DNA from 2 places in the Rhizobium sp. PL01 genome. Region 2 is predicted to be linked to the other one. Evidence: predicted binding sites of a transcription regulator. Region 2 holds the regulator's gene; the other holds the start of a gene.
What was found. The regulator LexA, encoded in region 2, represses DNA repair genes until DNA is damaged. The targets are predictions, from matches to a motif close to TGTTCNNNNTGTGTTCNG.
Positions count from the first base shown of each region.

Region 1 (14,879 bases), on a different contig from region 2:
CCGCCGTCATGGCGGCACCGGATTCGACACGACGCTCCTCGTCCTCGATGCTCGTCCTGATCTTCACATGCGATCCGCCGACGTCGATCGCCAGAACGATCGGATCCTTGGCGGTTGCGCCGTTTTCTGCTTTTTTCATTCGATCCATCCGTCGCTTCAATCAGAGGTCTCATGCCATCCGTTCGGCGGCCCGACGTTTTTCATGACCTCGCGAGGCCCCCAGGTGCCGGGTTCGTAGACAGCCGGCGGCGAGGGATCATCGAGCACCGGCGCCACGATGCGCCAGGCGATCTCGCTCGCATCCTGCCGCGTGAAAAGCTGGGCGTTGCCGTTCATCGCATCGCCGATCAACCGTTCGTAAGGCGTCATGTCACCACTGTCGTCATCGACCGCGAAAAGCTCGATCGGCTCGCCGACCATTGCATCTCCCGCAGCCTTGCGCCGGGCACCGATCGCCACCGCCACCTGCGGCGAGATCCGGAACCGCAGATAGTTGGCGTCATCTGGCGTGATCGTGTCGAACACATCGAGCGGCGGGCGCTTCAGGCGCACGACGACTTCGGTCACGTGGACCGGCAGGTTCTTGCCGGCGCGAATGAAAAAGGGAACATCCTTCCATCGCCAGGTATCGACGTGAAAGCGAACGGCCGCAAAGGTCTCCACCGGAGAGTTCGGCTTCACGCCCGGCTCTTCGAGGTAACCTTTGAATTGTCCGCGTACCACATCGGCCGGCTGGAGCGTGCGCACCGCCTTCAGCACCTGCACCTTTTCGTCGATCAGGTCGTCAACCGTGCGGCCCGCGGGCGGCTCCATCGCAAGCAGCAGCAGGACGTTGAGCAGATGGTTCTGGATGACGTCGCGCAGGCATCCCACCTCGTCGTAGAACTTGCCCCGGCCTTCCACGCCAAAATTCTCCGCCATGGTAATTTCGACGGATTCGACATGGTTGCGGTTCCAGATCGGCTCCAGGAAGGAATTGGCGAAGCGGAAATAAAGCAGGTTTTGAATCGCCTCCTTGCCCAGGTAATGATCGATGCGGAAGATCGATTTCTCCGCGAAGGCCACATGCAGCAGGCTGTTGAGCCAGCGCGCCGATTGCAGGTCGCGCCCGAAGGGCTTTTCCACCATCAGCCGGCCGCCCTTGGCGAGGTCCGATTGCTGCAGGCCCTGCACGACCACCTCGAACATGCTGGGCGGCACGGCGAGATAGAAGAGCGGTCGCTTGCAGGCACCGATCGCGGTTTTCAGCGCGTCGAAGGTCGACTGGTTGCGGTAATCGCCGCTGACATAGATCAGCAGCGAGGCGAGCCTGGCAAAAACCGCCTCGTCGATTGTCCCGACAGCGTTGGTGATGCCGTCGCGCGCCCGCGCGGTCAGCGTGTCGAGCGGCCAGTCGTCAAAGGCGATGCCGATGATCGGTTCATTGAGATTGCCGCGCGCCACCATCTGGTAGAGCGCGGGAAAAATCTTCTTGTGTGCGAGGTCCCCCGTCGCGCCGAACAGCACCAGCGCATCACAACGATCGTCCGTCATGCTCATCTCCTGCAATGCGATCAGTCCTTCTTCTTCTCGACATGGCCGCCGAAGGCGAAGCGCATGGCGGATAGCAGCTTGTCGGCAAATTCGGATTCGCCTTGCGAACTGAAGCGGTCGAACAGCGCCGAGGAGAGCACTGGGGCCGGTACGCCGGTGTCGATTGCCGCCTTCAGCGTCCACCGGCCCTCGCCGGAATCCGAGACGCGTCCACCGAAATTGGCAAGCGCCGGATCGTCCTTCAGGACGCCTGCCGTCAAGTCGAGCAGCCATGAGCCGATCACGCTACCATGGCGCCAGACTTCGGTGACGGCGGGGAGGTCGATGTCGAACTGATAATATTCCGGGTGTTTGAGCGGGCTTGTTTCTGCGTCCGCCTCGCGCTTGCGCTTGCCGGCATTGGCAGCTTTCAGGATGTTGATGCCTTCGGCATAGGCCGCCATCATGCCGTATTCGATGCCGTTGTGGATCATCTTGACGAAGTGGCCCGCGCCGCTCGCGCCGCAGTGAAGATAGCCTGATGATGCCGTATCTCGGGTCCCCGAGAGTGTTGTGCCCGCATCGGCGCCGGGGGCAAGGCTTGCGAAGATTGGATCCAGATGGCGCACCGCCGCCACCGGTCCGCCGATCATCAGGCAGTAGCCGCGGTCGAGCCCCCAGACGCCGCCGCTGGTGCCGACATCGACGAAGCTGATGTCTCTCGGTGCCAGCTTGCTGGCGATGTCGACTGCATCCTCGTAATGGGAGTTGCCGCCGTCGATGATGATGTCGCCGGGCTGCATCAGCGCTGCAACCTCGTCGGCGATCTTGCCGGTGATCGCGGCCGGCAGCATCAGCCATATGCAGGCGGGCTTGGAAAGCTTGGCGACAAGATCCTCAATCGAGGTCGCGCCGGATGCGCCGTCCGAGGCAAGCGCTGCGACGGCCCCCGGATTGATGTCGTAGACCACGCAGTCATGGCCGTCCTTCATCAGGCGGCGCACCATGTTTGCGCCCATGCGCCCCAAACCCATCATGCCGATCTGCATAGCAACGTCCTTTCTGGATTGAATGCCTGTCCGCCGGAGCTTCAAATTCCCTAATCCGGCGCGATGATGACTGTGAAATTCGTGCCTTCCCAACGTCCGGCTTCGACCCAGAAGACGGTGAATTCGAGGCTTGTACCTTCCGCCAGCCCGGACGCGGGGATTTCAACGAGGTGGATGCCGAAGGCATTGCCGCCCGTCGCGCTGTCATTGACGGTCGCCCACCCATCGGCGCTCCAGCGGACGTTCGCGGCGGCCAAGAGTTCGATGCGCAGCAGCTTGCCTTGCGGGATCGTGCGCACCTTGTTGTTGAAGCGCCAGGACCGGAAGGGCGCGGTGGTCCTGTTCTTTATGTAGCGCTCCGGCCCTTGCTGCGGCATGTCGAAAACCTTGCCGTCGCGAAGCGAGCGTAGAAGCTTGATATATTCCGCATGCGCCCAGACGAGCGGCATCGCGCTGCCGGACGGACCGCCGAGATGCAACTCCCGTTCCGGCATGTCGGCGCCGTCCCAGACCTGTTCCGGCAGCAGCCCGCCGACACCTGCCGATGCGGCAAAGGTTCCCAGCAGGTCCATTGCGGATTGCGGCCGGCCGGCGGCGAGTTCGTAATGCGCCCGCTCGCCTGCGAGCAACGGCCACGGCCTGCCCTGTCCCGTCCCGTCGAAGGGCGCGCCGTTGGCATGTTCGCCGTAGCCATCGTCGGTGTAGCGATACCAGAGCGGCCCTTGCGGGAGGTTGGCGCGCAGATGCGCATCAATGAGCTTCACGGTGTTGACGATCCGGGGATCGTCCGCCGCCCTGAGGCCGAAGCGCACCAGCGCCAGTGCATCGGGGCTGACGATCAGGTCGGGCGCCCGGTCGGTGTCGTCGGGCGGGCGGTTCTTGATCGGCACGAAACCATCCTTGGGGGAGGCTGCATCCGCGAGATCGGCCGGCGCGATGCGGACATAGTAGCCGTCTATGCCGAGTTGGGCACAGCTGGCGGTGCGGCTCACATAGGTCCATTTCTCGATCTGGTCGTTCCAGCAATCGGCGGTCTGCCGGGCGAAACCGGCGGCCTCGCCCTTGCCGCAGGTTTCCAGAATGTCTGCGGCGGCAAGCAGCGCTGCAATTTCCACGGCGAGCGTAAAGGGCGAGTAGCCGCTATCCTCTTCCCACCGGTCTTCGCCGGTGACCGGCCCGTTCTGGACAAGGTAGGCGGTGGCGCGTTCCACCATGGGCAGATAGGCGGCAAGCGCTTCGCCGGCCAGGCAACCCATGCGGTGCAGCGCGTCGGCAAGCAGCAGCGGAAAGCCGCACTCGTCCATCTGGATGCCGTCCCAGTAGGTCGTTCCGTCGAGCCAGGCGTTTTGCGGCCAGTGGCCGTCGGCCTCCTGTATTGTCCGCAGATAAGCAAGGATTTGAAGCGCATCGTCCGTCAAGCCGGCTGCAAGGAAGCCGCCCGCCGTTTCGACCAGATCACGCGGCCAGACGAGATGATAACCTCCGAGATCGTCATCGCCCTTGCTGGATCCCCAGGGGATGGAGAGGCTTGCGACGGCGGGCCCGGGGAAACCGAGCGAGCGGTGGGTGCCGAGCACGGCCGTGCTTGTGCGATAGAGGTTCGCGCCCTTGTGGCCGGGCTGGTCGAGCGGCAATAGGCGTTTTTGCCAGTCGCGCCATCCCGCCACATAGGCTGTTGCAGCGTTGTCGTAGCCGTCGTTGAGGCTCGCAAGCGCATTGTAGCCCGCTTCCTCAGGCGTCGGGCCGAAGGACAGCGCGATCACCGCGGTGTCGTTCTCGTCCGTGAAGCCGATTTCTGCGGTGAGCGCGACATTTCCATCCGTCGCGTTCTGGTATTGGAGACCGAGCCGTCCCGAAACCGATAGGCGCCGCCATCCATCCGAAGCGCCGACATAGTCTGCAGACGCCTCCCGCCATGGTAGGGAGCATGCGAGCGCCAGCGATTGTCCGCGACCGGACGCAAAGAGCATGCGCACGCCCTTGTAGTCACCGATCCAGGCGGAATTGCCCATTCCAGCATTGACGAGATGCGGAGCCAGCAGCGCATAGACGCGGTAATCTCCGGCCTTGCCCGACAGCGGCGTGAAGCGGATATTTTGCAGAACCGTCGGCCGGCGCGGATCGGAAAGAACGCGCTTTTCTATAACGTAGGCGCCATCGAGCGCGGTATTGGTGAGATGGAAGGCGGGAACGCCATCGTGGAACCACGCGACGTCATGCGCGGCGTGGCGCTTCTCCTCGGAGAAATAGCCGTCATCCCGTGTAATGACCAGACCGAGATCGCGCGTGCAGGCGTGGTCGAGACGCGGATGATAAACTTCGTTGAGGATGCCGTGGCTGACGGTGAACCAGGTGCGTGATGCCGCCGAAAGTGCCGTGCCGACGCCGCTCTTTGCGCTGGATGTCCAGCGGGCGGCAATCCCCGGTGCGCCCGGTGCGGGCACGTTTGTGACGGGCATTCCAATGTCCCTCCACGCTTTGCAACCGCAAATCAGCAGGCGGAAGTCTGGCAACGCAAGTTATGTCGCTTTTTCGCTGAGCGGACAACTGTTACATTCAACGCCTCCAAATCCCGTAGGGACAATATCCTGTCTGGATGGCGCCCGTTTGGTAATGCGCTTTTGGACAGCATTTGCGCTTTGCTGGAGGGGTGCATTCTCGTCTCCGGCCTTCAGATAGGCGGGACGCTTTGCGCTCGTTTGATTGCAGACCCGAGAGGGGACGGCGGCGGCGGGCGAGCGATCCAAACAATTTGCTGTGAAGCGCTGATCGCGTTCAGGCGGAATGGGGCTTCGGGCGAAATCCCGAGCGGAAGGCTTGCCACTGGCTTGAGCCTCCAAGCGGCCAGAAGTGGATTGACGTTGGCTGCGGCAATGGAGCGTTTACAGAAACTCTGATCTCTCGTGCTGTGAGGGCGCGCAGCGTGTTTTCACCCATGCCCTCGTTGACCAGCTGGCGCAGCGTTTCGACATCCTAGTCAGTCAGAAGTTCGGCCAACTCGTCGCGGCGTTCCATTGGCAGCACAGCGGCGATGGTGTCGAGCGCGTTTGCGCGCAGATCGACGGGATCTTTCGAAGGGGACGGTTTGGGCACGGCAACACTCTGGATCGACGGTTTTCGACGGCTCTGGGACCGTGCTTAGCACCGACAGCGCGGAAACATCACCGCCAGAAGCCGTGCTGAGAGACGACGCTGAGGTTTCATCGAGGTGAAATTCGTTGTTTTGCTCGATGATTTGTGACATTTCTTTATGCGGTCACCTCCAGAATGTTATCCAGCGTTGCCCGCCCTGCGTCAGCCTTCATCGCGTTGAAGCCGGTCGGTCCATCCGCGTCAGCAATGGAGCTTTCCATCGATGCGACAGTTTCGGCGGTAAGCGCTGCGCTTACCTCTTGAAGCCAACCATCCAGATATTGTTGCCGCTGCGAACGAACGAGCCGTTCAAGCTCCTTGGCAGACGGTCCATAGATATTGCGATCTCGGCACCAAAGAAACACCGCCTCAAACATACCGCTGACGGATTGTCCGGAAGGGCAAAGCTCACCAATGATCCACCGAGAAAGCGCTTCCCGGTCTCGTCGCGTCATTCGGCGAAAGCCGAGATACTGTAAAATCTCGGCGCAACGCCAACGGACAGTTCTCCCGCCGAAATCATAGCCGGACAGTTCGTCGGCTGGGACGCCGATTTGCTCTGCCAGGTATTCGGCAGCATCATGCGGGACCAATGTGCCATCGTCAGCGAAGAAACCACGAGCGCTGAAAAACTTCAACTGCGCGGCCAAGCCGAGCCTCGTAGCCGCCGGTTTAGAATTGATGAAATCAATGTCGGCGAAGGTCAGGCTCCATTGGCTGACAAAATCCGAACTCGAAATACCCGTACTCATTAAAACGCTCCTCAAATTGAAGCGCAATCTCACGAGCGAGCGCTTCTCAGGTCAATCCTGCAAGCCATGTTCCCACAACGTTCTTCGAATTGGCCGAAATCACAGCTTCGGGCCGACTGGGCCAATAAGCTATGACCTCCCGCATCACCGACCAGGATCACCCCTTACATGAAATTGAGCAGTTCGAGCGTGAGCGTGCTGCCCAGAGAGAGGCGCAGCATATTGTCCTGACATGGCTGCAAGCCATCGCAACCGCCCACAGCACCGGCGAAGACCTGGCATTGCTGGGGTACGGGTCCGAAGGCATGGATATCATCCTGGTGGGCGCCAAGCTTGAAGGCAATCCACCGATTGAATACCTGCAGCGGTTGATAAGTGCCGGAAATCCGGTTTGATCAGCGTGTTGGAAGAAAATGCGGCAGCCGGCAAGGATTTCGCTATAAGGCAAGTATGGTAGCACTTCCTGAATATCACCTCTTTCTTGACGACACCGGCAGCCGGGATCCGGACCACAATCCTGTGGCGCGCCGCGACCGTATGGACTGTTTTGGATTGGGCGGAATCCTGATCAAGGAGGAGGATGTTGATACTCTGAAAGAGCGGCATGCGACGTTCTGCGCGGCACACGGCATTACCTATCCGCTTCATTCGCATAAGATCCGTGGTGGCCGAGAGGAATTCGGCTGGCTGAAAACGCCAGAAAACGCCCGTGTCTTCTTTCCGGAGCTTGATGCATTTATCATGGGGCTGCCCATCATCGGCATTGCCACGATTATCGATCGCCCGGGTTATCTGGCCCGCTATCAGGAAGCTTACGCCGAGCGGCTGTGGCTGATGTGCAAAACGGCCTATTCCATATTGATCGAGCGCGCCGCGAAGTATGCGGACAGCCAAGGACGTGTTTTAAGGGTGTTTTTCGAGGAAAGTGGGAAGCACGAAGACCGCGATCTGATACAATACGCTAAGGCGCTGAAGGCTGAAGGCATGCCGTTCCAGGGCAACAACGCCGGCGCCTACGAGTCTCTTACGGCGGAAGATTTTCGGCGGATTGTCATGGGCGAACCCAAACGGCGAACCAAAAAGGCGCCGATGTTGCAGGTTGCGGATCTTATTCTCTATCCCATAGCCAAAGGCGGCTATGATCCAACCTATCGACCTTACGTCGATCTCATGGCGGCCGGAAAGCTGATTGATGCGCTTATCCCGCCGCAGGATCGCCCAAATCTCGGGATAAAGTACAGCTGTTTTCCATGAAAAAAGGCCCTCAAAGGGGCCTTAATCCATTTCGGCCAGCGCTGGGCGCTGACCCCGGAGCGTTGCTCTGATCTGAATATAGGGAAAAGTTGCGCAAAATGCAACTTTATCTGTTGCCGGCATTTATCCTCTCCACGAACGGTGAATCGTCAGCAGGTTGCAGATGCACGGCCATGGTGGCTGGTGACATTGGACGGCCGGGGTTGACCAGCGGAGCGCCTCTGTCTTTGTTGACGCGCCATTGGCCATTACTGCAGAGGACGACGTCCTGCCAGCCGATCTCACAGACATCGTTCGGTCCATTGCCGCCGGTTTCAAGATCGATGAAGCGAATTCTGGATGCGGGCATTTTGATGACGCTTTCTGGCCCTCTGTCAGCATTCTATCGTCATAAATTGAGATCGAGCTGCGGTTGTTCCGCACCGTTGGCGTCCTGTTCATTGCTCAGCGATGACAACGTGACCCCGAGCAGCCGCACCGATCGCTTGAATGGATAGGTGGTTGCGAGCAAAGCGGATGCGGTATCGATTATCTCCGCAACATTCGTCAACGGAAACGCAGTCGTCCGGCTGCGCGTCGCCTGGGTGAAATCCGAATACTTGATTTTGACTGTGACAGTCTTGCCGCTGATCCCCTGCGCTTCGCAGGTGTGCCAGACCTTTTCGGCCAAGGGTCTCAATTCCAGGGTGGCAAGATCAAGATCATCGATGTCCTCGATAAAGGTGTCTTCGGCGCCAACCGACTTGCGGATCCTGTCTTGTCTGACGCGTCGTTCGTCGATACCGCGCGCGATGCCATAGAAATACAGCCCCGACTTCCCAAAGTGCTCCTGCAGAAACTGGAGGGATTTCGATTTCAGATCGAGCCCGGTTTCGATGCCGTATTTTCGCATGCGCTCGGCGGTAGCCGGCCCAACGCCATGGAATTTATTGACGGGGAGGGCTTCGACGAAACCGGGACCGTTCTTCGGCGTGATGACCGCCTGTCCATTCGGTTTGTTCAGATCGCTTGCCATTTTGGCCAGAAACTTGTTGTAGGAAATACCGGCAGACGCGTTCAACCCGGTAACCTGCTTGATCCTCGCGCGGATCTCCAGCGCAATCTCGGTGGCGATCTCCATGCCCTTCAGATTTTCCGTGACATCGAGATAGGCCTCGTCAAGCGATAGCGGCTCGATCAGCGGCGTGTATTGCGCAAACACCTCACGGATTTGCTGGGATACCGATTTGTAGACGTCAAAACGGGGCGGCACAAAGATCAGGTCCGGGCATTTGCGCTTTGCGGTGACCGACGGCATGGCCGAATGCACGCCGAAAACACGCGCCTCGTAACTTGCGGCCGCAACGACACCGCGTGCCGCCGACCCGCCGACGGCCAAAGGTAGCCCGCGCAGGTCCGGGTTGTCGCGCTGCTCGACGGAGGCATAGAAGGCATCCATGTCCACGTGGATGATTTTGCGAACGGGCTTCACGCTATCCATCGTCGCATTTCCCGAATGGTAAGTCCGCACAGCATGTTCGGGCTTTTGGCTCCCCTGGTCGGGGTGCGTGCGGGTGATCAAAGCAACAGACCTTCATCGTCCAATGGCGCCTTGGGCTGCGGTGGCACGATGACCAGCATGTTGCCGGGCAGGGGGCGTTGCAGGTGTCTTGCTTCATCCCAAGAGGCCGTCAGCCAGGTATCGACCTCCTCGGGCGTCGTCAGGATGGAAGGCATGGCCTTTTGGTGGATGGGCTCGACAATCTCGTTCGGGGTGGTGGTGAGGAACCCGAACAGCTCGTATTCCTGGTTGCCATCCCGCACCTTCCGAATACCTTTCCACGGCGTCCAGAAACCTGCGAAAAACATCAGCGGCCGGTCCTCATTGCCCGCAAACCAGGCATTCGGAACCCGTCCGCCTGCAACCTTGCTGGCGGGATCTGGTTCGGCGAACGAGGTGAACGGCACGACGCAACGGCTGGTCGGCCCCAGCCAGCGGCGCCAGTGCGGCGAGCTAACATTGCGGATGTTGGTGACGCCAGGATCATAGTTTTTCACAAAGGCGGGTGGCGACGGCATGCCCCAGGTCGTGCGCGCAATTTCGCGCTGCCCGTCTTCGGCGACACGGACAATCGGTGCCTGGTAGCCCGGATAGACGTCGAATGAAGCCTCATTCCATCCGGCGCGGTCGCGGAACGCCTTGGTGAACTGAAGAACCGCATCACGGGTGGTGGTGACGTTATACAAATTACACATGGTTCCCCATCCTCCTGGAGCGTGCCGGTTACGTCCGGGTCAACCCGAACTGTCCACAACGATTTCCCGCCAATTCTTTCCGGCGGCATTTGCTCCGCATAAGTCGGGGCAAATGCCTGTCGGGCAAGCGATTCAGACAATGCTTTCACCCAACCTTCCAAGGTCGAAGCGCCAGCCGTCCTGCCGCCACAAAAGAATCAGGATTGACTCATATGAGCGAAGGGAACAAATAATGAACATATCAGCCCGAGCAACCTGTGAATAGCCCCTTGGACACGACATCACGCCGATGAATGAAACCGCTGTCAGCCCGACGATTGCCGAGCTTCGAGCCCGGATCCAATGTCTTGAAGGCAGGCCCCTGCGCAAGGACGAGGTGCTGTCGTTCGGCGTCGCCGAGATGGACTCGAAGCTGCCCGGAGGCGGGCTTGCCATGGGTGCGCTGCATGAAGTGGCTGGCGGAGGTGCTGATGCCATTCATGGTGCCGCAGCCGCCCTGTTTGCCGCCGGGATTGTTGCGCGCACCAAAGGCGACGTCCTCTGGTGTCTTGCCCGGCCTGACCTGTTTGCGCCGGCCCTCACGCAGGCTGGCTTGCACCATGACCGGGTGATCTATGTCGAGGCCGACCGGGAGGAAGATGTTCTCGCTAATTTCGAGGAAGGGCTTCGTTTCGGGGGGGTCGGGGGGGTGGTCGCCGAACTGGTCCGCTTGCCGATGACGGCATCGCGGCGGCTTCAACTGGCAGCCGAAGCCTCCGGCACGATCGGCATTGCACTCAGGCGCTGGCGCCGACCGACGGAGGCAGCTGACTTCGGACAACCGACGGCGGCGACGACCAGGTGGCGGATCAGCGTACTGCCGTCAGAAGCACTTCCAGTTCCAGGCATCGGGCGTGCGCGGTGGCTGGCGGAACTCATCAGAGCAAGAGCGGGCGAAGCCGCAGAATTTGAAATAGGTGCCTGCGATGCCACGGGTTGTATCAGTTTTTCTCCCGTATCTGCCGACAGACCGGATCAGGCGGGCCGATCCCGATCTGCCGGCTGAAACGCCTGTCGTCGTCGTCGCCCGCAGCGGCGCGAAGCGCACGATCAGTGCTGCCGATGTTGCGGCGCTGAAAGCGGGCGCGCGCATCGGAATGCAGGCGGCCAAGGCACAGGCGATGATTTCCCACCTGCATATGGTCGACGCAGATCCAGACGGCGACGCGGCTGCCGTCGAGCGTCTGGCACTCTGGATGCTGCGGCAATATACGCCGATCGTCGCGCTTGATCTCCCGGATGGTGTGGTGATGGATACGGAAGGTGCAGATCACCTGCGTGGCGGCGAACTGCCAATGCTCACTGGATTGGTGAACAGTTTTCGCGGGCATGGGCTGCAGGCCCGCGGCGCTATCGCCGACAGCTGGGGGGCCGCCCATGCACTTGCCCGGGCAATCCGCCGGGAGACCGTCATCGTGCCGCCGGGAGAAACTGCCAAGGCGGTGGTCAATCTGCCCATATCCAGTCTGCGTTTGTCGGCCGATATCGTCAGCAGTCTCGGCGTGCTGGGGTTTCGGACAGTTGGCGAACTTGCGGCAACGCCACGCGCGCCGCTGGCGCTGCGCTTCGGACCAGAGGCCGGACGTCGCCTGGATCAGATGTTTGGTCGTTTGCCGGAGCCGATCGAGCCAATCAGGACAAAGGAACTGATCGAGGTCTCTCGCCCTTTTTCCGAGCCGATCGGGGCCGCGGAAACGATCGCAAAATATGTCGGCAAGCTTGTCGTCGAGCTTTGCGCGCTGCTCGAACAGAAAGGACAGGGGCTTCGTCGCGCCGACCTGGTCGTTCATCGCGTCGATAATACCCTTCAGGCGGTGCGAGCCGGGATGGCAAAGCCGGTCCGTGATGTGCCACGGCTGACCAAGCTTCTCTGTTCTCTGATCGAGACAATCGACCCGGGTTTCGGGATCGAAAAAATGTCGCTCGCCGCCACGATGATCGAACCGCTGGACCTGAAGCAGGCGCTGTCCTCGTTGATTGAGGAGACGGTTGTCGATGTCACCCCGCTGCTCGACACCTTTGGCAATCGCGGCCAGCGTCTCTACCGATTGGCGCCGGTGCAGAGCGATGTGCCGGAGCGCAGCATTCAACGGGTGGCAGCGATGGCGGTGAAACTCGGTGAATCCTGGCCGACGCGATGGCCACGGCCGAGCCGCATACTGGCGCGCCCCGAACAGATCGAAGTCATTGCAATGATCCCCGACCATCCACCGGCATCGATGATCTGGCGCGGCAAGCGCTGGCGGATAAAGCGCGCTGACGGCCCGGAACGCGTCTTCGGTGAATGGTGGATCCGCGAGACCGAGATGGAGGCTTTGCGCGATTACTATTCTGTCGAGGACGAAGACGGTCATCGCTTCTGGGTGTTTCGCTCCGGCGACGGGCTGGATCCGGAAACCGGATCGGCAAAGTGGTTCCTGCACGGGATCTACGGCTGATGCGGTACGCCGAACTCCAGGTCACCAGCCATTTCTCCTTTCTGCGTGGCGCATCAGGGTGCGACGAACTCTTCGCGACTGCCCACGCACTTGGCATCGAGGCGCTTGGGATCGTCGATCGCAACAGCCTTGCCGGGATCGTGCGTGCCTGGGAGGCGGCCAAGGAAACCGGTGTTCGTCTCGTCGTCGGCTGCCGGCTTGATCTTGCCGACGGCATGTCGATGCTGGTTTATCCCACCAACCGCGCCGCTTATGCGCGCCTTTGCCGATTGCTGTCGCTCGGCAAGGAGCGCGGCGGCAAGGGCAAATGCATCTTGCATCTGGCCGATGTCACCTTTTATGCCGAGGGGCAACTGGCCATTCTGGTTCCCGATGAGGCCGACGAAACCTGCGGCATTCAGCTTCGCAAGATGAGGGAGACGTTTGGCGACCGTGCCTATCTGGCGCTGACGCTGCGCCGGCGGCCCAACGATGAGCTCCGTCTGCACGAACTGAACAATCTGGCGGTCCAACATCGTGTCAAATCCGTCGTCACCAACGACGTGCTGTTTCACGATCCGAGCCGGCGGCAGCTGCAGGACGTGGTGACCTGCATCCGCCACGGCAAGACCATTGATCAGGCAGGCTTCCTGCGCGAACGCCATGCCGATCGTTTCCTGAAGCCGCCGGAAGAAATGCACCGGCTGTTTTCCCGTTATCCCGACGCGCTGGCCCGGACCCGCGATATCGTCGATCGCTGCCGCTTCGACATGTCGGAGCTGACCTACCAATATCCCGAGGAGGCGATTGTTCCAGGGTTGACGGCGCAGCAATCGCTGGAGAAATTCACCTGGGAAGGCGTCAAAGATCGCTACCCCGAAGGCGTGCCGGATGATGTCGTCACGACAATCAACCATGAGCTCGACCTGATCCGCAAGCTCAACTACGCCCCCTACTTTTTGACCGTCTACAGCATTGTCCGATTTGCCCGCTCGCAGAATATCCTGTGCCAGGGCAGGGGCAGTGCCGCGAATTCTGCCGTCTGCTACGTGCTAGGCATCACCGCAATCGATCCTGCCGCCAATGACCTTCTGTTCGAACGGTTCATTTCCGAGGAACGAAACGAGCCGCCCGACATTGACGTCGATTTCGAGCACGCCCGGCGGGAAGAAGTGATCCAGTGGATCTACAAGACCTATGGCCGGCAAAAGGCGGCCCTCTGCGCCACTGTTACCCGTTACCGCGCCAAGGGCGCGCTGCGTGATGTCGGCAAGGCGCTGGGCCTGCCCGAAGATATGATCACAGCCCTGTCGGCCGGTGTCTGGGGCTGGAGCAAGGAGGGCGTTGGCGAAAAGCAGGTCAACGAGCTCAACCTCAATATGTCCGATCGGCGATTGCGGCTGGCGTTGCAGTTGGCGCAACAGCTGATGGGCGCCCCCCGACATCTCGGCCAGCATCCCGGCGGCTTTGTCCTGACCAATGACCGCCTCGACGAACTGGTGCCGATCGAGCAGGCCCGCATGGACGATCGGCAAACAATCGAGTGGGACAAGGACGATATCGAGTCCCTGAGGTTCATGAAGGTCGATGTTCTGGCGCTCGGCATGTTGACCTGCATGGCCAGGAGTTTCGAGTTTCTCAAAAGCCACAAGCATATCGATCTCGATCTGGCGACCATCGAGCAAGAGGATCCGGCCACCTATGCGATGATCCGCAAGGCCGATACGCTGGGGACGTTCCAGATCGAATCCAGAGCGCAGATGTCAATGCTGCCGCGGCTCAAACCCCAGACCTATTATGATCTCGTCATCCAGGTGGCGATCGTTCGCCCCGGGCCGATTCAAGGGGATATGGTGCATCCTTATCTACGCCGCCGCGAGGGCAAGGAGGCGGTCGTCTATCCCAAGCCTGAGCTGGAGGCAGTGCTTGGCAAGACGCTCGGCGTGCCATTGTTTCAGGAGAGCGCCATGCGGGTGGCGATCGTATGCGCAGGCTTTACCGCCGGCGAAGCGGATGCGCTCAGACGCTCCATGGCGACGTTCAAATTTTCCGGCGGCGTCAGCAAGTTCAAGGACAAGCTGGTCAGCGGCATGGTGAGGAACGGTTATACGGAAGAGTTCGCCGAGAAGACGTTTTCGCAGCTCGAGGGGTTCGGTTCCTACGGCTTTCCGGAAAGCCATGCCGCCTCGTTTGCCCTCATCGCCTATGCCTCATCCTACATCAAATGCCATTATCCCGATGTGTTTTGCGCCGGGCTGCTGAACGCTCAACCGATGGGATTTTACGCGCCGGCGCAGATTGTCACCGATGCGAAGGCGCACGGCGTCGCGGTCCGGCCAGTCTGCATCAATCGCTCGCGATGGGATTGCACACTGGAACCGATCGCTGGGAGCGACCACCATGCGGTGCGTCTGGGTATGCGGCTGGTCAAGGGATTGGCGGCAGATGATGCCGCAAGGATCGCCGCCGCGCGGGGCGACGATCCCTTC
Region 1 covers NZ_JAWQUM010000010.1:152,199-167,077, forward strand. The annotation lists gene R6X40_RS22625 (ROK family protein) at 1-139, opposite strand, end outside; gene zwf (glucose-6-phosphate dehydrogenase) at 157-1,533, opposite strand; gene gnd (phosphogluconate dehydrogenase (NAD(+)-dependent, decarboxylating)) at 1,554-2,561, opposite strand; gene R6X40_RS22640 (glucan 1,4-alpha-glucosidase) at 2,612-5,020, opposite strand; gene R6X40_RS22650 (DUF4158 domain-containing protein) at 5,810-6,445, opposite strand; gene R6X40_RS22655 (hypothetical protein) at 6,577-6,840, shown strand; gene R6X40_RS22660 (DUF3800 domain-containing protein) at 6,896-7,699, shown strand; gene dinB (DNA polymerase IV) at 8,088-9,179, opposite strand; gene R6X40_RS22670 (SOS response-associated peptidase) at 9,257-9,934, opposite strand; gene R6X40_RS22675 (ImuA family protein) at 10,224-10,979, shown strand; gene R6X40_RS22680 (DNA polymerase Y family protein) at 10,900-12,411, shown strand; gene R6X40_RS22685 (error-prone DNA polymerase) at 12,411-14,879, shown strand, end outside.
Region 1: R6X40_RS22675 (ImuA family protein) is a predicted target of LexA. The motif match lies at 10,156-10,173, and genes of this name have one in related genera.

Region 2 (14,879 bases):
CCGAGTAGGGCACGACTGCCAGCGTAAAGCCCAGCGAAGTCAGCATGCCCCAGAAGGCCAGCCACCCAACGTCGGCACCGTCTGCGGGCCAATAAAGCATCAGGGCCGACAGAGCGGCTACGGGCAAGGACAGAAGGAAGAGCATTCTGCGGCGGCCAAAACCGGGATTGATCCGGTCTGCTGCATAACCCGCCAGTGGATCGGTGATTGCATCAACAAGTCGCACAAGCAATAGCGCCCACCCCACCGAGGCAATCGGCAGGCCGAGTGTTTCGGTATAATAGGTCGGAACAAGCGAATAGAGTGGCAGACCAAGGGCTGCGAGCGGCGCTGCAGGCAGCGCATAGGCGAACAGCATCCGGCGGCTGATCTGCGTTTTGGCAACGCCGCCGGCTGCGGGCTTATTCATTCATACACGATCTGTCGGACGTCGATATTCTTGGCGCGGAAACCGGCTTCGCAATAGAACAGGTAGAACTCCCAGAGCCGTTTGAAGCGGATATCGAAACCCAGCGGCTCGACCTTATCCCAGACGCTCCAGAAACGTTCGCGCCATTCGGCAAGCGTGCGGGCATAATCCAGCCCGAAACCGAAATCGCCGCTGATCTTCAAGCCCACCTTGCGGCCGAGATCGATGAGATGCTGCGGGGTTGGTAGCATGCCGCCCGGAAAGACGTATTTCTGGATGAAATCCGGATTGGCGCGATATTCCTCGTAAGCCTCCGGCTTGATGGTAATGATCTGCAGACCGGCCTTGCCGCCCGGCTTCAGGCAGCGCTGCAACTGCGAAAAATAAGCCGGCCAGTATTTTTCGCCAACGGCCTCAAACATCTCGATTGAGACGATTCGATCATAGCGCCCGGTCTCGTCGCGATAGTCCTGGAACTTGATCTCGACCTTGTCGGATAGGCCCGCCTTCTTCATCCGCTCATTGGCGAAGGCCAGCTGTTCGCGGCTGATCGTCAATCCTGTCACCTTGCAGCCGATTTCACCCGCCGCATACTCGGCAAAACCACCCCAGCCGCAGCCGATCTCCAGCACGTGATGGCTTGCATTGATGCCGGCTGCATCGGCCAAGGCCTTGTACTTGGCGCGCTGCGCCGATTGCAGGTCATGAGCGCCCGTCGAATAAAGGGCCGAAGAATAGGTCATCGTCGGATCAAGCCATTGCTTGTAGAAGGCATTGCCGAGATCGTAATGGGCGGAAATGTTCTTTTTGGAACCGGATTTCGTATTGGCGTTCATCCAGTGGCGGAATTTTTCAACCAGCCGCAGCACGCCGCGCGCGCCGTTGGAGAAGTTGCGGCCGACATCGGTATTGACGAGGAAAAGCTCCAGAAAAGCGCCGACATCCGGGCTGTCCCAGTCACCGTCCATGTAGCTTTCGGCAACGGCGATCGTGCCGCCGGTCAACGCCCTCTGCGGCAGGTTCCAGTTGTGCAGCGTCACCGAGGCGACCGGCCCTTGCGCCTTGCCCTTGACGACCACGGTACGGCTATCGGGCAGAGTCAACTTCAGACACCCCACCTGCATATGAACAAGACCACGCAGAACCATCTGCGCCTTTGCTGGTAAACCTTTGACGATGCGCGACAAATTTTCGGTGGAAAGACGCTCTCCGTCTTTCGGATCACAATAACCGGTGCCTGCTGTGCTCATTCGACAGATCCTCAGCAATCATTGCTCGTGACACAAAATAACCTCATTCCGCCGCACCGCCAACCTGAGATTCATGTGGGTAACCGTGGTTCACTTTGCGGCCCTCACTCCAGGCACTCGTCGGTTCGGGCGCTTGCGGCCGCGGGATATAGCGGACGCCTTTGATCCAGAGCTTCAACGCCTCCCAGTGAATCCCTGCAACGATCTTGAGTGTAAGATGCGGAATGCGCGCAACAAGACGCAAAATCTTGCCTGTTTTCAAAGAAACCCGAACGCCGGAGAAGGTTGCAGCCAGCAGCGGGCCGTCCTTATCGGTCTCCAAGATGCGCCAGCGTATTTCCTCTCCGGGTGGCAGCATGCGGAACTGGTAGTGCATGGCCATGGGGATAAACGGCGAGACGTGAAACTGCTTGTCGCATTGCTGGCGAACACCGGCGTCGGACACATCGTCCGGGCCAATCGGGCAGACATAGGTGTGGCGTTCGCCGAAGGTATTGCGAACCTCGTAGATCATGGCGCTCAGCGCGCCGTTGTCACCATAAGCGTAGTAGACGGCCAACGGGTTGAAGACGAGGCCGAGGATGCGCGGGTAGCAGACGAGAAGCACGCGGGCCGGGCGCATGGTTAAGCCGTTCTTCGCCAGCAACGCATCGATATAGGCGCGCAGCGGCACCGCGCGATCGCCTGAATGGTCCTTCTCGTGGAACGACAGAAGATTGCGGCGATTGACCGAGAAAACCTTGCTCATTCCATCCGCCTCGTCCAACCGGTCGAGATCGATCATCAGCGAAAAGACGTCATAGCTGAAACGATGGCCGACCGGTTTCATTCGCTGGTGCATGATTTGGCCGGCATAAAGCGCGGCCGCTGCCTCCGGAGGCGCGCCGTTCTTCGTCATGACCGATCCGGATGACGCACGCATCTATTCTGCCGCCTCCTTGAACACAGACGAGATTTGCTGGCGCCAGGGGATGATACCGCCGAGTACCTCTGCAGCCGCAAGCCCTGATGCCAGGCCGTCTTCGTGAAATCCGTATCCGGTCCAGGCCCCGGCAAAGAATGTGTCGTTGTCGCCCTGGATCGCCTGCAGAGCGCGCTGAGCAGCCATGGAGCCTGCGTCGAACTGCGGATGGTCATAGGAGAATTCGGCAAAAACGGTCCCCGGTGCCGGCTCACGTTCGGGGTTCAACGTCACAAACAATGGATGCTGTGGCGCGATGCCCTGAAGGCGGTTCATCCAGTAGCTGACGGCGACACCCTGCGATCCACAAGGTTTGGTCGAGCGCAGGTAATTCCATGACGCCCAGACTTTTGGGCGCTTCGGCATCAACGCCGCGTCGCGGTGCAGGATCACCCGGTTGGGATGGTAGGGGACAGCCGACAGCAAAGCGCTTTCCGTGGCGGTAGGGTCGGAAAGCATAGCCAGCGCCTGGTTGCTGTGCGCGGCGATGATCACCTTGTCGAAGATTTTCGTCGTACCATGCTCGTCAATGATGGTGACCCTGCCGTCTTCACGGCGGATCGATGTTACCCCGCAGCCGAGACGAACGCGATCGCCAAGCGGCCGCAGAAGCTTGCGCAGATAGTTTCGGCTTCCACCTGTCACTGTGCGCCAAGGATGCGGTTTTGAATAGATCAGCCGGTGATTGTCGAAGAACTGGATGAAATTCTCGGCCGGAAATTCCAGCATCTTCGCTGTTGGCGACGACCAGATCGCCGCGGCCATCGGTGCCAGGTAATTGTTGGTGAAGCCCGGCGAAAAACCGCGCCAGTTGAGATAATCGCCGATCGACATGGCCTTGAGCAGACCGGCGCTGCGATCTTCCAGGCAGATGCGGTTGAAGCGGAGAATTTCGCGCAGCATCATCAGGAACGAAGGCCGGACGAGATTGCGCTTCTGGGCAAAGACGGTGGCCAGATTGTCGCCGCTCCATTCCAGCCGCCCCTGATCGAGCGACACCGAGAAACTCATATCGCTCTTATGTGTTGTCACGTCCAGCTCGGCAAACAGCGCTGTGAGGTTCGGATAATTGGCTTCGTTATAGACAATGAAACCAGTATCGACTGAAATCGGCGTCCCATCATAATCAATATCAACCGTCGCCGTGTGGCCGCCTGGACGCTGGTCCTTCTCGTAGAGTGTGACATCGTGGACGGCATCAAGCGCCCATGCCGCCGAACTGCCGGAAACACCGGAGCCGATAACCGCAATCGACAGGCGCCGGCCGGGAAGATGATGGGGGCCGTGGGAGAAGGGGGCGTTCATGCTGCGTCCTTGATCTTGTTATAGGCAGCAAGAGCGCGGTCGCGCGCCTTTGCATGGTCCACGAGCGGTTTCGGGTACGCATCCCCCAGCGTCAGACCGGCGGCATCAAGAACGCTTTCAGGCGCCTGGAACGGCCGGTGAACGAATTTTGCGGGTAAGCCTTCCAGTTCCGGCACGAAGGTCTTGACGTAGATGCCGTCGGGATCGAATTTTTCACCCTGCAGAATAGGATTGAAGATCCGGAAGAATGGCGAGGCATCGGCACCGCTGCCAGCCACCCATTGCCAGCTTGCGGCGTTGGAGGCAGGGTCGGCATCCACCAGCGTGTCGCGAAACCAGGCCTCGCCCCGTCGCCAGTCGATCAGAAGGTCCTTGATCAGGAAAGATGCTGCAATCATCCGGACACGGTTGTGCATCGTGCCGTGCCGCCACAATTGCCGCATGCCGGCATCGACGATCGGATAACCGGTTTGCCCTTTCGTCCAAGACCTGAAAGCGTCGTCCGTTCCGCTCCAGGCGAAAGCGTCATATTTCCGGTTGAGATTTTCCCGCGGCAAATCCGGATTGTGAAAGAGCAGGTGGTAGGAGAAATCGCGCCAGACCAGTTCCTTGCGAAAGGTGATCAGGTCATCGCCCGGAACGTCCCGCAGATTGCGGGTGGCGTGCCAGATGCGGGCAGGGGAGATTTCCCCCATGGCCAGATGCGGTGAGAGCCTCGACGTGCCGTCGGTTGCCGGCAGATCGCGTCTGGCCTTGTAGCCGGACAGATCGTCCTCGATGAATGCTTCCAGCCTTTCGAGCGCTGCAGCTTCGCCTGGGGTCCAGATTTCGGAAAATGTCTGCGCCCAGTCCGGCGCTGCCGGCAAAAGCGCCCAGGAGGCCAGATCTTCACTGCCAGGCCATGTGGCTGGAGACACCAGCGCATCCGGCCGGTCAAGCGGTTGATCCGGCTCACCGGATGCCTCCAGCGCGCGCCAGAACGGCGTGTAGACGCGGTAGGGCGTGCCTGAGCCGGTCTTCAGCCGCGTGGGTTCGTGGAGAAGCTGTCCGGCAAAACTTTTGACGGTTACTCCAGTGGAAGTAAGCTTGTCCTTCAGCGGCCCATCGACGGCGATGCCGTTCGGGTCGTAGCGGCGATTCCAATGGACGGTTGATGCACCGGTTTCAGCGATCAGTCCGGCCAGAACACTGCCCGGCTCACCGCTGCGCAGGATAAGCCGGCTTCCGAGCTTGCCGAGTGCCATTTCCAGACGTGTGAGCGAATGATGCAGCCACCAGGCCTGCGCCGCGCCGAGTGGCCCGGTGCCGTGCCGGGAAGGTTCGCGGATATAGACCGGAATGACATCACGGCCGGTTTGAGCCGCAGCATGAAGCGCATGATTGTCGTCCAGCCGCAGGTCCTTGCGAAACCAGACGATGATGGGTTTTTCGTGAGAAGGGTCGTCGTTTTTCATTTTCATCCGCGCAGCATATCCAACGTCGTCGTGTACGCAGATACGGGGATGGCGGATCAAAGGTTTCGCGGAGAAAGCTTTTTATTTCATCGTTTTGCGGGGCAAGACGATCGACAAATTTTCAACCGCCGCTTCACCGTAGGACGCGACGGCTGAAGCCAGAAGTGAACGCGCAGGCCAGAGGGATTCAACTCTTCTGAAAGGCCAGATGAGCCCCGAGACCAACCAGCATGGTGCCACCGGCGCGCTGCATCAGCCGTTGCGCAGAGCTTGAGCGGCGCAGCTTGGTCATCACCGCACCGGCCAGAAACACGCAGACGATATCCGCGGATGAAAACATCAGGTTGACGATGGTTCCGAGAATAGCCAGCTGCAGCCAGACCGGAAAGGCGGCGGATGCATCGACGAATTGCGGCAGGAAAGCCACGAAGAAAATCGCTGTCTTGGGATTGAGAACCTCGACGGTGACGCTTTGGAAGAAGGCACGCCGGCCGGATTTCGGCTCGATGCTTGCTTGGGCGGCATCGCCCTCGACCTTGGCACGAAACAGCGAAATGCCCAGCCAGACCAGATAGGCGGCACCGGCAAATTTCACGATCAGGTAGAGGGTCGGCACCGCATGAAACAGAATAGACAGTCCTGCAGCTGCGGCAATGACATGGGCATAACCGCCAAGATGAATGCCGAGCGCCGCCATCAGCCCCGACCAGCGGCCGCGTGCGATGGTCTGGGCTGCCGCATAGAGCATTGCCGGACCGGGAATATAGGCGAAGACCGCCGTGGTAGCGATGAAGGCGATAAGCAACTCGATCGACGGCATTGTCTATTCCTGTCCCTGATTCCGGTTGCAAACCCGATCTATACAACAGGATTTTGAGATAGTCGTGCATCCCTGCTCTGCGCAGCCTAGGCCCAGGTCAGTGGATCGAGGCGCAGATAGAAATCGAGCCGTGCCCGGTCAGCATTAGCGATTGCGTGTAGGTCGAACAAACGATTGTGCGCAGCCCGCGCTTCCGCAGTGGTGCGCCATGTTTCGCGGGTATTGCCGACAAGCAGCGCAAAGTCGACATAGCGGTCCGCCATCCCCAGCCGCCCGAGATCGATCATTCCCGTGCAGCAAAGCGTTTCCGGATCGACCATGAAATTGGGCAGGCACGCATCGCCGTGGCAAACAACACGATCCGTGTTTTCCTGCGTGAGCCGCGCGGGCAGTTCGCTCTTTAATCGATCGAGCAGGGTTTCGGGCGGCGTGTCCTGATCGTCCGGATCGAGAAAGTCGGGATTGACACTCTTGCGCGCAACCACATCGGCTGCCCGATCGAACATTGTTTGAAGGCCGCGATCAAACGGGCAGTCTCGGGCCGGAATGGCATGGAGATCGCGCACCTGCGCGACGATGGACGGCCATGCCTTTATAAGTGCGGACACTTCCAGCTGATCCGCCGGCACGCCCGGCACGGCACTCGTCACAAGGCATGCAACGTCGTCAGACACTTGCCAATCGAGCACCGAAGGGGATCCGAGCTCAAACGCAGACAGCCATGCCGTCCGCCGACGCTCGTCATCCAACAGCGCCACACCGCTGCCGGTAGCCACTTTGGCGTAAGCGCTGCCATCGGCGCGCCGAAACAGCGCATCACCCGATTCGCCATGAAGGTAGGCAATCCATTGGCTTCCAAGAGAAAAGCCCGTCAACCGGGTTGATCCGTATTGATAATCAGTCAGGTTTCATTCCCCTCGTCTTGTCTGGCGAAGGCGATGTCGCGCCCCAGCACGACATGGATATTGCCGAACGTGATTTCATTAGCCCGGAACAGAAAATCTCCAGGTTTTTACACCGGGCGCGTTTACGGAGGAAAGCCGGTGAGGGATACGATTACCCGTAAAATTCGGCGAGAAAGTCCTGAATCTGCGCCTCCACATACGGCACCACCGGACCATCCGCCTCGAATCCCCATCATCGAAGAGACGGCCGAACTGGTCGCGGAGGCTGGCGGCAAAGGCATTGCAGTGCCGGTGGATCATCTTGTTCACGCGGAAGTCGCGTCTCTTGGTTGACCGTATCCGCCGCGAAGAATCACGACTCGATATTCTCATCAACGATATCTCGGGCGGCGAGCATATGACCGAGTGGGACAAGCCGGTCTGGGAACACTCGCTCGAAAAGGGCCTGAAATTGCTGCGGCCCAGGCAACGGACTCGGAGCGGAACCGCTTTACCGTACAATCCACGTCAAGCGGGATCTCGCAAAGATCTGAGAGTTCGCCGATCTCGGCGGGTCGCGGACGGACTGCTGGCGCGACATGACAGAGGTGCAGGAGGCGGGGAAAATAGCGGATGCCAGTGGCTATCGGTAGAACAGCGAAATCAGACGAGAGGCGGTGCGGTGTCACCAGAAACCAAAAAGGCCTTGCTTTTCAGCAAGGCCTTTGAAAACTGGCTCCCCGGGCCGGATTCGAACCGGCGACCTGTCGATTAACAGTCGAATGCTCTACCGCTGAGCTACCAGGGAACGTCTGCGCGGTGTGTGCTGCAGAAGTGAGGCTGCTAATACAAATGCTTTTCCGATTTGCCAAGCGGTTTTTCAAAAAAAATGCACAATCTTGTCAGACTGTGGAGAACTTCCCATCTGTGGGGAGTGGTGCATTCTCGATGTCACGCAAGCCAAACCCTTGGCATCGCGGCATTGCAGCGGTATCGGGGCAGGCTTTATGTTTGATAGGTGAGATTTATGGCAGAACCGCAGAAAACGAAAAAATTCGGCATCGACGCCCGAACACAGGAGCTGGTTATCGGCTCATGGCGGATGCGGCTGCCGCAATCACGTCCGCTGCGTATCGCCATCGGCGGCGTTTTGATTTTTGGTGGCATTCTCGGTTTCCTGCCTGTCCTCGGCTTCTGGATGGTGCCGCTGGGCCTACTCGTCCTGTCGCATGATCTCGCCTTCATTCGGCGTAAGCGGCGCAAATTTTCGGTCTGGTGGGCTCGAAAATGGCCGGCATCCAACTAGAACAATGCCGATCATCATATCCTCTCACGTTCGGAATCACCCAAGGGCTCTTCAAAAGGGGAAGGCCATGAGCGAGTGAATGCGAGTCTCTGGAGACAACAACATGCAAGACCTCAACCCGATCGTCAGAAACGACACTTATCTCTGAAAACATTCGATGAATTTTAGGGACTTGCGGAACACATATGGAACAGATAGTGTTCGTTCTTGATTTGTTTCTCGATTCTGGAGTGATCGTTCATGCTGACCCGCAAGCAACAGGAACTGCTTCTGTTCATTCACGAAAGAATGAAAGAATCGGGTGTGCCGCCATCATTCGATGAAATGAAAGATGCGCTGGATCTTGCGTCGAAATCCGGCATTCACCGGCTGATTACCGCGCTTGAGGAGCGGGGTTTCATCCGGCGCCTTCCCAACCGGGCGAGGGCGCTGGAAGTGATCAAGTTGCCGGAGGCCTATTCAATGAGCCTCCAGCCCAAGCGTGGCTTTTCACCCAGCGTCATTCAGGGCAGCCTCGGCGTACAACCAGTGCCCCCAGCACCTGTCAAGACTGCCTCACACAGCGACACCGTCTCGATACCGGTTATGGGCAGGATCGCCGCCGGCGTGCCGATCTCGGCGATCCAGAACAACACGCATGATATTTCCGTCCCCCTCGAGATGGTCGGTAACGGCGAGCACTACGCACTGGAAGTGCGTGGTGATTCGATGATCGAGGCAGGAATTCTGGATGGCGACACGGTCATCATCCGCAATACGAACAGCGCCAGCCCCGGCGAAATCGTCGTCGCCCTGGTTGATGACGAGGAAGCGACGCTGAAGCGGTTCCGCCGGAAAGGCGCCTCGATTGCGCTGGAAGCCGCCAACCCCGCCTACGAGACGCGGATCTTTGGGCCGGACCGGGTCAAGATACAGGGCAAACTCGTCGGGCTGATCCGCCGTTATCATTGATCTTGCCGAATTTTATCTTCGACCTGCCTGCGGCTTGGAGATGAGTTTTTGGTTATGGACTTTGCTGGATGAAGCCGGTCCTGTTGCCGTTCAGCTCGGTCGTTGCCATGCCGCTTCATATATCCAAAGCAAACCGCCTCTCAATTCGAATGCCGGTGTCAAAAACGGATCCTGCCCTGAAATGTGTCTTTGTCTACGATGACCAGTTGGGTGCGTGAAATCACAAATGAGGTTCGCGATCGGAACGCGAGCCTCATCATCTCAAAGGTGCGGGCCGTAGCGATCTCATCCCCTTAAGCCTGTGGGAGAGCGGCTCGGAAACTTCATTTCACAAACGACCGAGGATATTTTCAGAAATATCCTCTTGCGATTTGTCTAGGATCATTCTAAACCGCCGCCACAGTTCGATTATTTGAACTCGTGAGGCCTCGTGGCGGAGTGGTGACGCAGAGGACTGCAAATCCTTGCACCCCGGTTCAATTCCGGGCGAGGCCTCCAAACTTTCCCACACATAGAAAATTGACAGGGAAGAAGCGCAGGCGTCGATGGCCTTGCCGATAGGTCGCGCTCAGCGGGTTTTCACTCTTGTGAAGAGTTTTCAGAGAGATCGGATCGATAGGTTTCCGTCTTCCCATCTTGCCTGGACAGCTAGAGACCATGCCGTCGTTGACAAACGATAGCGTTGCATAATCCCCGTCGGTGCATCGCGAAGCAGGGGGATTGCTCAATGATAATAGAAGCAGGCGCAATCAGCCTTGCTGTCATCCGGTGTTGTCCAGACGCGCACTGCGAGTTTCTTGGCTGCACCGGTCTCGTCCAATCTTAGCCCCAGCAGCGACACGGCCGCGAGCTTGGGGTTGACCGCATCGATTTCGATCGTCGATCCGACCTGGTGAACGCCCTGCTTCGGGGTCCAGGTGAAAAACTGCACGCTATAATGCATTGCATTCTCCTTCACCGCGCTTTGCAGCACTTGATTTTAACGGGTGAACCGACGCTGCAACACGCTGGCCACGGGCGTTCCACTGCTGGATGCGTACTCAATGCGTAGGAGTGCAAGATATCATATTTCGGCAAGCGATGAAACATTCTCGCGGTGATTAAGCCGAACGGTGACAGGCCATCATCCATTCGCCTCACACGCAGCAATTATGATCTGGTCTGCTCTGCCTATGACCATCGGGATGGACGAGGGGGACGCGGTCACAAGCCACTGCCAAGTAGAAGCGACGCGACCAGGGTGCCGCGTAGTAGCGACGAGCGTATCTACGGCGGCCCGAATCTGGATTTTTATGAGCGTCGCCGTCTCCGCAAATTGCGATGAACAATGGCGAGAGCAGCAATACACACTACTGTGTTCAAGACCTTTCCCCGTTGCGCTACCGGCAGCATCCAAGGTTCAGCCAGCCGGGCACGCATCGCAGGCGATGGCGGCATACTGCAGAACCGGTTGACGTTCGCAATCGGCAAGCTATAAAGCGAGCCGTGACAGGCTGATGTCCAAATGTTTGCACGGGAAAACCACCGCCCGGTCAAAACGGTATCATCATAATGCCCGTCATCAGGAAGAGTGTCCGAGTGGTTTAAGGAACCGGTCTTGAAAACCGGCGTGCGGGAGACCGTACCGTGGGTTCGAATCCCACCTCTTCCGCCATTTTCCGCCCCAATCCATCGTAGACACAAATGCCCTCCACCGCGCTTGAGTGCTTTTTTCATCCTGCGTGGTTTGATGATTGTATAACGGGCCTACGCCTTCCTTGAGGCGCCGGATGTTCACACGTAGAACATGGTTATCGTGGCGGCTGGCGGTCTCTTGCAGATCGGCAGACCGGCGCCTGCATTACCGCCTGGTTCACAGTATCTTCCACATTTATTTCCGACATCGATGGCACCATCGTCGGTATTCGCTGCGACAGCATTGAATATGTCTGCTAGGAGCACGTATTCGTCCACTTTCGCGCCTTCATTACATGCATTTTCAGGTGCTTTTCGATCCTCTCGGCTCATATCCGCGCGGCGCGGCGTTAACTATTCGTAAACCATAATCCCAATTGTTTCATTCCGGCACGGTTAACCGTTCGCATTTTCGCCACGTTGTTGTCATGATTAATCGACTGTTACGTTTCGTAACGCCGGTACTTTCGCGGAGGCAAACGCGGGAGAGTACTGCGTACGGCTTTTACGAATGGCGATGTGGGGCACATGACTTCCAATCTGACTGCGGCTTTTTTCTTCAAGGGATTGCGCGTTGCCGCCGTTCCGATGCTTTGCGTCGGGCTGACCGCGTGCGGATCGACAGGAAGCATCAAGAAGGACAAGCCGCGCAGCAAGGAATATTTTGCCGAATCGATCTATGGCGTGAAGGCGAGCCCGCGCGTTGTGGATGAAGGTAAAGCCGTTCCCAAGGGCGGCGGCCGCTATCAGGTCGGCAAGGCTTATCAGGTCAAAGGCAGATGGTATCAGCCGAAAGAGGATTTTGGCTACAACAAGACCGGCATGTCGTCCTGGTACGGCTCCGCGTTTCATGGCCGGCTGACGGCGAATGGCGAAGTCTACGATAAATATCACCTGTCGGCCGCCCACCCGACATTCCCTTTGCCGAGCTATGCCCGTGTCACCAACCTGGAAAACGGTACGTCCGTCGTTGTCCGGGTCAATGATCGTGGTCCTTATGAATATGGGCGGATCATCGACGTCTCGTCCAAGACGGCCGACTTTCTCGACATGAAGCGCAAGGGTAGTGCGCAGGTTCGGGTGCAATATATCGGCAAGGCACCGCTTGAGGGTAACGACATGCCCTATTTGATGGCGTCCTACGTCAAGAAGGGTGATCGCACCCCGAACGCATTCCCCGAAGGCCAGATCGCCACGGGTGTGATGGTTGCGTCGAATGAGCCGCTGCGCAAGCAGGCAGGCAATCTCGGCATGCTGACCATCCCGTCCAAATCGAACCTGGACATGGGCGTGCCAGTGACGGCACTTGCCGAACCTGAGACGCCGCATGCGTCATCGGCCGGGCTCGATGCTTTCGCGATGCTGCCGGAAATTGGCCCTATCCCGCGGGAACGTCCGGAATATATTCCGATGCCCAATGGCAATATGGCCTTTGCGGCTGCTTATGTCGAAGCGCGCGTCAGCGATTCCGAGACGGCTTTCGATGCCATTCTGGTCGATCAGAACCCGCTGACACCGGATTCGATTGTCGAATACGCCAAGCGCAAGAGCGTCACACGCTAATCCCGATCCTTCGCGATTGATCACCGGTGGGCCGGCTGCTATTGCCGGGGGAGGCACCGGAGTTTGGAATGCGTATACGGCTGATCTCGGTTTTCATTTCCCTCGTCTTGATTGCGTGCGCGCCGATGACGGCGCAGGCTCAGGCCTTCGAGACGAAGGCGAAGCAGGTCTACCTGATCGATGCCGAGACGGGCACGGTTCTTTTCGCCAAGGATGAAAATGCCGTCATTCCACCGGCATCGCTTGCAAAGCTGATGACCATGGAAGTGGTCTTCGATGCGATCCGCAAGAATGAGTTGACCCTCGACACCGAATTTCCAGTCTCCGAACATGCGTGGCGAACGGGCGGCGCGCCGGCGGGAACATCGACGATGTTCGCCGCCTTGAAATCACGCGTCCGTGTTGTCGATCTGATCCAGGGCGTCACCGTTCAGCTTGCCAATGATGCCTGCATCATTCTGGGTGAGGGCATGGCGGGCAGCGAGGAAGCCTTTGCCAAGCGCATGACCGAGCGCGCCCGCGAACTCGGGCTGACCGGCTCTGTCTTTCACAATGCCACTGGTCTGCCTGATCCCGAGAACAAGACGACGATGCGCGACATGGCCCTGCTTGCGCAGCACATCCAGGCCAACTATCCGGACCTGTTCAAGTATTATTCCCAGACCGAATTCGAATGGAACAAGATCCTGCAGCGGAACCGCACGCCGCTGATCTCGGCCGGTATCGGCGTCGACGGGTTTGCCACCGGATTTGCCGAGGGGTTCGGCTTTGGCATGGTTGCCACCATGCAGAAAGATGCCAGGCGCGTTTTTCTGGCGCTGGGCGGTCTTGCCACCGACAAGGAGCGCGTCGAGGAGACGCGCAAGATCCTCGACTGGTCCATGACGGCTTTTGAAAGAAAGAGGCTGTTCGAAGCCGGAGAAGCCGTCGGCGAGGCAAGCGTCTACGGCGGCGCGGTATCGCATGTGCAGCTTGTCACGGCCAATGCTGTCGATGTCCTTGTCCCGGTCAACAATCCGGAGCGGCTTTCGGCCAAGGTGGTCTATCGCTGGCCACCGGCCATGCCGGTAGAGGCCGGAAAACAAGCGGGCACGCTAAAAATCTGGAGCGGAGAGCGGCTGCTGCGCGAAGTGCCGGTTGAAACCAATGCGACCGTAGGTCAAGGATCACTCTCGACACGAGCAGTGGATGCGCTGCAGGAACTCTTGTTCTTCTGGCTCTGATGAAATGACGCTTCCAGCGGTTTCGCGGCCGGACACAATCAGTTAAACAGACCCTGTGTGACGCTTTTGACCGGCCATCGTATCGGTTTCTGGGCGCGCGGCACACAGACAGGGGCGTCCATTCTCACGGATGTTCAATTGAAGAATTATCTACAGGAATCAGCGGTGTCAGTCGGAACAGGCTTGTTTGTTACATTTGAAGGCGGCGAGGGGGCTGGAAAATCCACCCAGATTCGCCTGCTGGCCGATGCCTTGCGCGAGCGCGGCTACACCGTTTTGACGACGCGCGAGCCAGGTGGTTCGCCGGGGGCGGAGGCTGTGCGGCATGTGCTTTTGTCCGGCGCTGCGCAGGAATTCGGCGTGCGCATGGAAGCAATCCTGTTTGCCGCCGCCCGCAGCGACCATGTCGAGGAAATCATCCGGCCGGCTCTGCTGAAAGGCACGGTCGTCATTTGCGACCGGTTCATGGACTCCTCCCGCGTTTATCAGGGTGTTACCGGCAATCTGGAGCCCAGCTTCATCGAGGCGCTAGAGCGGGTTGCTGTTAATGGCGTGGTGCCTGCGTGCACGATCATCTTCGACCTGCCGGCAACCCTTGGCCTCGAGCGAGTGCGCAGGCGGGCAGGAGCCGCAGAAATACAGACAGGCCAGCAAGTCGAACTGGACCGTTTCGAGAAAGAAGAACTCGAAACCCACGAAAAGCGCCGCGAGGCCTTTCTTGATATTGCGAGTGCCGATCCTAAACGCTGTCATGTGGTCGATGCCTCTGCCTCGGCCAGCGACATTGCTGCGCGCGTACTTTCGATCATCGAGCCGATGTTGCCCGGATCGGGCAGCGGACCTGATACGGAAGCAGCACAATGAGCAGCGACAGGTTCGACGTTCTCGACGGCGCCATCTCTCCGGCCGAAAACATGCGTCTTTTTGGCCATGCGGAGGCCGAGCATTTTCTGGCGCAAAGCTACCGGTCGGGGAAGGGGCATCACGCCATCCTGATTGAAGGGCCAGAAGGTATCGGCAAGGCAACACTGGCCTTCCGCTTTGCCAATCATGTGCTGACACATCCCGAGCCGGCGCAG
Region 2 covers NZ_JAWQUM010000002.1:283,010-297,888, forward strand. The annotation lists gene R6X40_RS05760 (MFS transporter) at 1-409, opposite strand, end outside; gene R6X40_RS05765 (cyclopropane-fatty-acyl-phospholipid synthase family protein) at 406-1,659, opposite strand; gene R6X40_RS05770 (DUF1365 domain-containing protein) at 1,703-2,581, opposite strand; gene R6X40_RS05775 (NAD(P)/FAD-dependent oxidoreductase) at 2,582-3,925, opposite strand; gene R6X40_RS05780 (deoxyribodipyrimidine photo-lyase) at 3,922-5,385, opposite strand; gene R6X40_RS05785 (LysE family translocator) at 5,567-6,199, opposite strand; gene R6X40_RS05790 (APH(3'') family aminoglycoside O-phosphotransferase) at 6,286-7,074, opposite strand; partial or broken gene R6X40_RS05795 (hypothetical protein) at 7,243-7,564, shown strand; tRNA gene R6X40_RS05800 (tRNA-Asn) at 7,817-7,891, opposite strand; gene R6X40_RS05805 (hypothetical protein) at 8,111-8,389, shown strand; gene lexA (transcriptional repressor LexA) at 8,630-9,340, shown strand; tRNA gene R6X40_RS05815 (tRNA-Cys) at 9,765-9,838, shown strand; gene R6X40_RS05820 (hypothetical protein) at 10,065-10,283, opposite strand; tRNA gene R6X40_RS05825 (tRNA-Ser) at 10,905-10,994, shown strand; gene R6X40_RS05830 (septal ring lytic transglycosylase RlpA family protein) at 11,543-12,577, shown strand; gene R6X40_RS05835 (D-alanyl-D-alanine carboxypeptidase family protein) at 12,646-13,800, shown strand; gene tmk (dTMP kinase) at 13,966-14,664, shown strand; gene R6X40_RS05845 (DNA polymerase III subunit delta') at 14,661-14,879, shown strand, end outside.